One region of the Bacillus sp. JZ109 genome, then DNA from elsewhere that is predicted to be linked to it. Evidence: riboswitches for the same ligand, from Rfam matches in the RefSeq annotation. Region 1 holds a riboswitch; the other holds the start of a gene.
What was found. A riboswitch is a leader RNA that binds a small molecule or an ion and turns the genes downstream of it on or off. The one in region 1 is predicted to bind cyclic di-AMP.

Region 1 (3,420 bases):
CATGATGACAATAATGATACACTTGCCAGCTGTTGTCAGTTCAGGAGTAAGCCCCATCGTAAGGCCGACAGTTCCGAATGCGGAAAAGGTTTCAAACACAATTTGAAGAAATGACGCTTGTTCTGTCATCGTCAGGGCGAAAATCCCTAAAAACACGATGAACAAACTGGTGACGCTCACAGCTAAAGCTTTAATGATAATCGGATATTTGATGGAACGGCGGAAAATAACCGTTTCTTTTTTACCTCTCAAGTAAGCAATAACAGATGTTAAAATCACGATGAACGTAGTCAGCTTAATGCCGCTCGCCGTTGATGCGCTTCCTGCTCCGATAAACATCAATAATAAAGTAAATACAATTGTTCCTTCTCTCATGCTGCCGAAATCTAGAGAATTGAAGCCTGCGGTTCTCGGCGTCACTGCCTGAAAATAGGACGCCCACAGTTTATCCACTATATGCAGGTGGCCAAGCGTGCCGGGGTTGCTGTATTCTAAAATAAAGATCGCAAGCATAGCAATCGCATTCAACATCAGCGTTCCTGTAAGCATGAGCTTTGTATGTAAAGAAAAAGCTTTAAAACGCCGATTTTTCATCACATCAAACAGAACCGTAAATCCGATCCCTCCTGTAATAAATAAGAAAGTAATCACGAGGTTCACTGTAGGATCGCCAACGTAGCTCATCAAATTATCAGGCCACAACGAAAACCCGGCATTGTTAAAAGCAGATATTGCGTGAAACAAACTTGCAAACAAGCCGGATGACCAGCCGTATTGAGGTACAAGCCGGATGGATAAAATGAGTGCTGCTATCAATTCAATACTGATCGAAAACACAAACAGGACTTTGACAAGGCCAATGACACCGCCGATTGTCGGCTGGTTTAAGGCTTCCTGGACGAGCATTCGTTCTTTTAATCCGATTTTTTTTCCTAATATCATGACGATCAAGACCGCAAATGTCATAAATCCAAGCCCGCCAATCTGAATCAGCCCCATAATTACTGTTTGCCCGAATACCGTAAATTGAGTACCGGTATCGACAACAGCAAGCCCTGTAACAGTTGTAGCGGAAGCCGCAGTAAAAAGGGCATCTATCCATGACAATGGCTTCGTAGTGGAAATCGGAAGCATTAATAGGACAGCCCCGATGATAATGGTAAGGAAAAAACCAATGGCAAGCACTTGAGGCGGTGTAAACCGAACCCATTTGATCACTTTATCCTTTTGAAGTGTCACCTTTGTCTACATCCCTTCGTTTTCAAAACGTTTAATATCCTTTTTGTGGCCCATGATCACCAGGCAATCTTGCTCGTGAATGATGTCTTCAGGCGCGGGGGAAAGACAGATATCTCCATGATGTTTGATGGCCAGGATCGTGCAGCCGTACTTTGCTCTTACATTCAGGTCAATAATCGATTTTGAATCAAGCTTGCGCGTAGCCAACAGCTCGACAATACTGTATTCATCAGATAGATCAATGTAATTCAAAACATTTTCGTCTGAAAGGCTTTGTGCGATTTTAACTCCCATATCTTTTTCAGGATGAATAATCCGGTCAGCGCCGATTTTTTCAAGCACCTTGTGATGATAATAGTTTTGAGCCTTCACCCAAATATTTGGAATATCAAGCTCCTTTAATAATAGGGTGGTCAGCGTACTCGCTTGAATATTTGCTCCGATGGCAACAATTACATATTCAAAATTGCGTATTCCTAATGAAAGCAATTCGTTTTCTTCGGTGGCGTTGGCAATTACCGCATGAGTGGCGTAAGAAGCATATGCATTGACCTTTTCTTCGTTGATATCAACCGCAAGGACCTCATGCCCCATTCTATGAAGTTCTTTACAAATGCTGCCGCCAAACCGGCCCAGCCCGATCACGGCAAATTGCTTATTTTTAATTCTTCCCAATGTTCATATCTCCCTTAGTGAATTAACGTTTTTGAAGCAAAAAAGACCATTGCAAAGAATGGCCGATAATAGACCTCCTCTCTGTATACGCCTACGAGGTTAGCTGTCGGATTAGGGATTCAGAGTACCCCCTCTTACTTAGTAAGATTCACCCCAAGGCTGTTAATAAAACAGCCAATCGTTGGTTCCCCCGTTCGTGTTTGATTAAGCGGTAAAAGAGACTGTATGAAATTGAACACTCAAGAATTTACTCCTGTTTCTAGTGTTTGTCAATTTAAATTTTAAACCAGAAAAAAGATAACGGGGATTAGAGAAAAAGGGGAGGGTAAAACGCAAAAAAGACCGGCGTTAACCGGTCTTTTACATTAGTTGCAACCGCAAGGCTGAGTCGGAGGAGTGCTGCGCTTAGCCACGTCAATGCTGGCTTCTGCGTAAAATTTATTTCCGATGCTTAATGATTTATTCTCCGCACGGAAAGTATATGTACCAGCGGCAGGAAGTGTTTTGTTATTCAGTTTTAATTTGAATTCGCCAGCTCCTAACAAATCAAGTGCCAAAGGAACTCTTACTGTTTTCCCGTTATTGAGGATCTGTGTTGTACGCAAGGCATTTCCGTTCAATGTGTCTTTCGTGTTTGCAGTAAATCCGCTTGGCAATGTAAACTCCATAACGCCAAGGCTGAGAAGCGTGTTTGGACGGTAAGTCAATTCGATATCTGAGAAAGACCATTCCGTTTTGCTGGCGCCAGTGATTGTTGCGAACAATGAAGCTGTAGACTGTGTTCTCATAGTGGATTCAGTATGAGCTTTAGTTGATGTAGATTCAGCCGCGAAAGAAGCTGTAGGTGCAGAAACGAGTAACCCGAGACTTAATGCACTAATTGCCAAAGAAGATAATAATTTGCGTTTCATAACAAAATTCCCCCTAAAAAATGATAAATTAAACAGGCCTGCCCGCTTTTCACCTCCTCTGAAAGGCCAAATACAAATTTTACCTACATAAAATTACCATCAAATATTTTGGAAGTAAATGGGGTGTTTTTCCCGTATTTTTCAAATTTGTAGTAGTTATATCAAAAAAACGCCTGGTTTCCCAGGCGTTTTCTGCTTTACTTTGTTTCGATCGGTATAAATTTAAAAATTTCTCCGGTCTGCACCGATTCAGCAAGCCGTTTCAGCCAGTCATAGTAAGCTTTAGAGCTTTCCAGCTGATCATATAACTGCAGTGCTTCATTTTTGATATCCTCATCGAGATCTTCCTTGCTTAAAACCTTTTGTAAATCAGCTTGTGCTTCCTCGATCGCTGTTACATTCACTTGAACCTCCCGCTCCCATTTAGGTGGAAAGAAATTTGTGAAAAATTTAAAGAAATCCTTCTCAGCCACAAATGTATGCTTGCGGATGCCCCGGTGAAATGTTTTTTTCACTACATTTAAGTCTTGAAGCTTTTTGACGCCAGTGCTCATGCTTGGTTTGCTCATTTGCAACTCCTCACGCATTTCGTCAA
Region 2 (3,420 bases), 1.6 Mb from region 1:
ACAGGCACAATCACAACGGTGCCTTTGATTTCTTCCGGCTCTTTGTCTACGATGCGAAGCTGTTCACCAACCGCTGTATAGTGATTTTTAATCGCAAAAAACAGCAAAACGACGATAGGCATAAAGATTAACACAGGCCATACGACATTAAACTTCGTCACAAACAGAATGGATAGAACCATAAACGATATCAGAGCACCGCAGGAGTTGATCAGCATTTTTCCGATCCAGCCTTTTGGTTTTTGCTTGATCCATTTCATGCACATGCCGGTTTGTGAAAGCGTAAATGGAATAAATACGCCCACAGCATATAACGGGATTAAGTGCTCCGTCTGTCCTCCGAATAAGATAATGAGAACAATGGAGGCAAAGCCTAAAAAGATAATCCCATTTGAGAAGCCTAAGCGGTCGCCCCTGACTGTAAACATTCGCGGCATATACTGGTCTCTCGCCAGGTTGAAGGCAAGCTGCGGGAAGGCTGAAAATCCCGTATTTGCCGCAAGAACCAAAATAAGCGATGTGACACCTTGGATGACATAGTAGAACACATTCCGTCCGAAGGTTTCGGACGCAATTTGTGAAACCACTGTTTCATCAGGCTTCGGCGCCGTACCATACCCGTACGCGAGCACCGTGATGCCGGAAAACAGAATCGCCAGCAAAATCCCCATCATCGCAAGCGTTCTTGCCGCGTTTCGCGCAGGCGGGTTTTTGAATGCAGGTATCGCGTTAGAAATGGCCTCAACCCCGGTCAACGCTGAGCATCCGGAGGAAAAAGCCTTAAGCAGCAAAAACAGCGTAATGCCGGCTACTGGTGTGCCCAGCGGTGTATGATGGGCTGGCTGGTCTATTTGTCCTGTCATGAGTTTAAACAACCCGACTGCAATGAGAACCAAAAGCGCCACCACAAACAGATAAACCGGGTAGGCAAGAATGGATGCCGATTCCGAAAGACCGCGCAGGTTCAAAATCATAATCACTAACACGAGAAAAATAGCGATCGGCACATGATAATCATGCAATGCAGGAAAGGCTGACGTGATGGCGTCCGTGCCTGCGGAAATACTTACCGCTACTGTTAAAATATAATCAACAAGCAATGAACCGCCCGCAATCAATCCCGGTTTTTCACCGAGATTTTCTTTAGAAACGACATACGCCCCGCCGCCCTGCGGATAAGCGTAAATAATTTGCCTGTATGAAAGAATCAGCGCGAGCAGTAATATGAGAACGCCAACCGCAATCGGAATGGAGTACCAAAATGCGGCAGCACTGATTGTTGCCAAAATGATTAGAATTTGTTCTGTCCCATATGCAACAGATGACAGCGCATCTGAGGAAAGCATAGCCAAGGCTTTTAATTTCGTCAGTTTTTGCTCTCCAGCTGCTTGGGATTTTAGTGGTTTCCCAATCAAAAAACGTTTGATTGAATGATACATCGATGTCTTCCCCTTTTAATTTCTCATTTTTCAATTAAAACAATAAAACATCAGTGTCTTGCTCTCACATGTTGTTGATAGTCCTTTCTGCTATGATGTCTCTGTATGCGATTTGCATTCAAAAATGAACAACAAAAAACACAGAGGCAAACGGATGCCCCTGTGCCATAACATCGAACACAGGTTTCATTCATCTCCTCTCACGAACGCTTACGAGGTTAGCTGACGGATTCGGGCATATGAGAGTTAGCCCTACCTAAAAAGGATTCACCCCAACGGCAAAAAGCCGTTCTATTGGGTCCCCCGCTCTGATTTCAGATTAAGCGATTTGTTTTCTAAAAGAGATCATACTCCCGTTCCCGCACGTTGTAAAGAGGCTTATTGGCTGAGAGAAAAAAATAAAATGACAGGTTCCACAAATGGAATTTACTTACCAAAAATAAAAAAACAGAGGCTAAAATCGCCTCTGTTTTATTCTGTATCTGTCTTTCTTTTTCTGCGTCTTACGGCAATCCAAATGAACACTGCCGCAACCACCATAATGAGTGCCAGCACACCAATATACATCCATTTCTGGCTATGATCCTGTGTTGGTTGTTCTGCATCGGAACTGTTTGTTTCCGATTTGAGCTGCTGGTGGTTTGTAAACACCTGCTGGCTGTTTGTTTCATTAAGGACGGTTGCCGACTCATCGTTGCTGTTCAGATAACTGATGATCTCTTTTGTGACAGCCGTGCCATCTCCTTTTGACGGTGCAAAGACAGCCATTGTATAGCGTGAATCCCAAACCGATGCTTGGGTAAATACCACTTGTTTTGTCGTCTCATTCAGCATCTCGAAACCAGATACATCAAACGATCCGTTCTTTTCCTGCGGCACAAGCAGATCTGATGATTTCTCCTTCAGAAGAGAAAATTGATTGATCCCTCCTATGAAAATGAGGTTTCGTCCTTTTGCATCATTTGCTGTAACGTCAGATGATTTCTTTACCGTATATGAATGCTGTGCTTCGCTGCCAAAGGATTCCGTCACGAGAGAAAGCTCCTCTAGCTTCGATTGGCTTACGGTGTCAGGAAGCACGATTAACGTTGTTTGATCCTGGTTTCCGGCGTAAGGCAGCGGCCACTCTTGAAAATCCGCTGACGGAGACATGCCTTTGATGGCGTATGATAATGTACTATTTTTATCGATAAAAACCCACTTTTCTTCATCAGTGGTGTTGCAAGGGTTGTTTTCCTTTAAACCGGTCGTGACGAACTGAATATCAATGTAGCGTTTTTTTTGCAGCAGCTTAGGGTCCACTTTCACTGTGACATGATAGAATCCGTTTTTATCTTCTTTTCCTAATTCATCAAGCCGGACCGAGTGCGGCTGGCCGTTGATCATCACTTTCAGTTCTGCGGCCTGAGAGACTGACTCGTTTTCAGCCGTTGAGGCTTGAATCGTTTCAGACTTTTTCAGTTTAAGCGACAGCTTCGCCAATTGGTTTTCATCTAAAACAGCCGAAGCCGGATAAAAATAATGTGCTGAAGATGTTTTGTCAGCTCCAATTGTGATATCGCCCGCTCCAAAATTCTCAAGGGTCAGCTTATCGCTTTCTTTTTTTTCAGTCTGCTGAAGCTTGCTGATTGAAAGTGTATCGCCGCTGAGCTGGCCTGTGTATGTCTGATCTGTCATCACGCTGATTTTTTTAGTGAGCGCGTCCTCGGACGCTGCTTGCGCAAACAGAACCGGCTGCTGTTTGCCCTCTGCTTTCAGCACCCGCTCCGCAAGCAGAAGGTTTTCTCCTTTTGCCTGTAGTCCGGCTTGTTTCAACAGGTTTTTCACTTTGCCGTTCCAATGCTTGTCCACGCCGATAACAATCGTCGGCTTATCGATTTTTTTCAGTTCAGATTCCGTGACATACGCAATACTGACACTGCTGTCCACCGTTTTCAAATAGCCTTCTGTTTTAACAGCAGCTTCTATTTCTGCTGAACTT

Region 2: linked by a shared signal. The riboswitch ahead of kimA (potassium transporter KimA) and the one ahead of ktrA (potassium uptake protein KtrA) in region 1 are both predicted to bind cyclic di-AMP.

What each region holds. Positions count from the first base shown of each region.
Region 1 is NZ_CP096388.1:1,051,333-1,054,752, forward strand. It holds gene ktrB (Ktr system potassium transporter KtrB) at 1-1,239, opposite strand, end outside; gene ktrA (potassium uptake protein KtrA) at 1,246-1,914, opposite strand; cyclic di-AMP (ydaO/yuaA leader) riboswitch at 1,987-2,135, opposite strand; gene bslA (biofilm surface layer hydrophobin BslA) at 2,280-2,825, opposite strand; gene gbsR (transcriptional regulator GbsR) at 3,023-3,420, opposite strand, start outside.
Region 2 is NZ_CP096388.1:3,566,433-3,569,852, forward strand. It holds gene kimA (potassium transporter KimA) at 1-1,439, opposite strand, end outside; cyclic di-AMP (ydaO/yuaA leader) riboswitch at 1,632-1,775, opposite strand; gene M1D94_RS18855 (cellulose biosynthesis cyclic di-GMP-binding regulatory protein BcsB) at 1,911-3,420, opposite strand, start outside.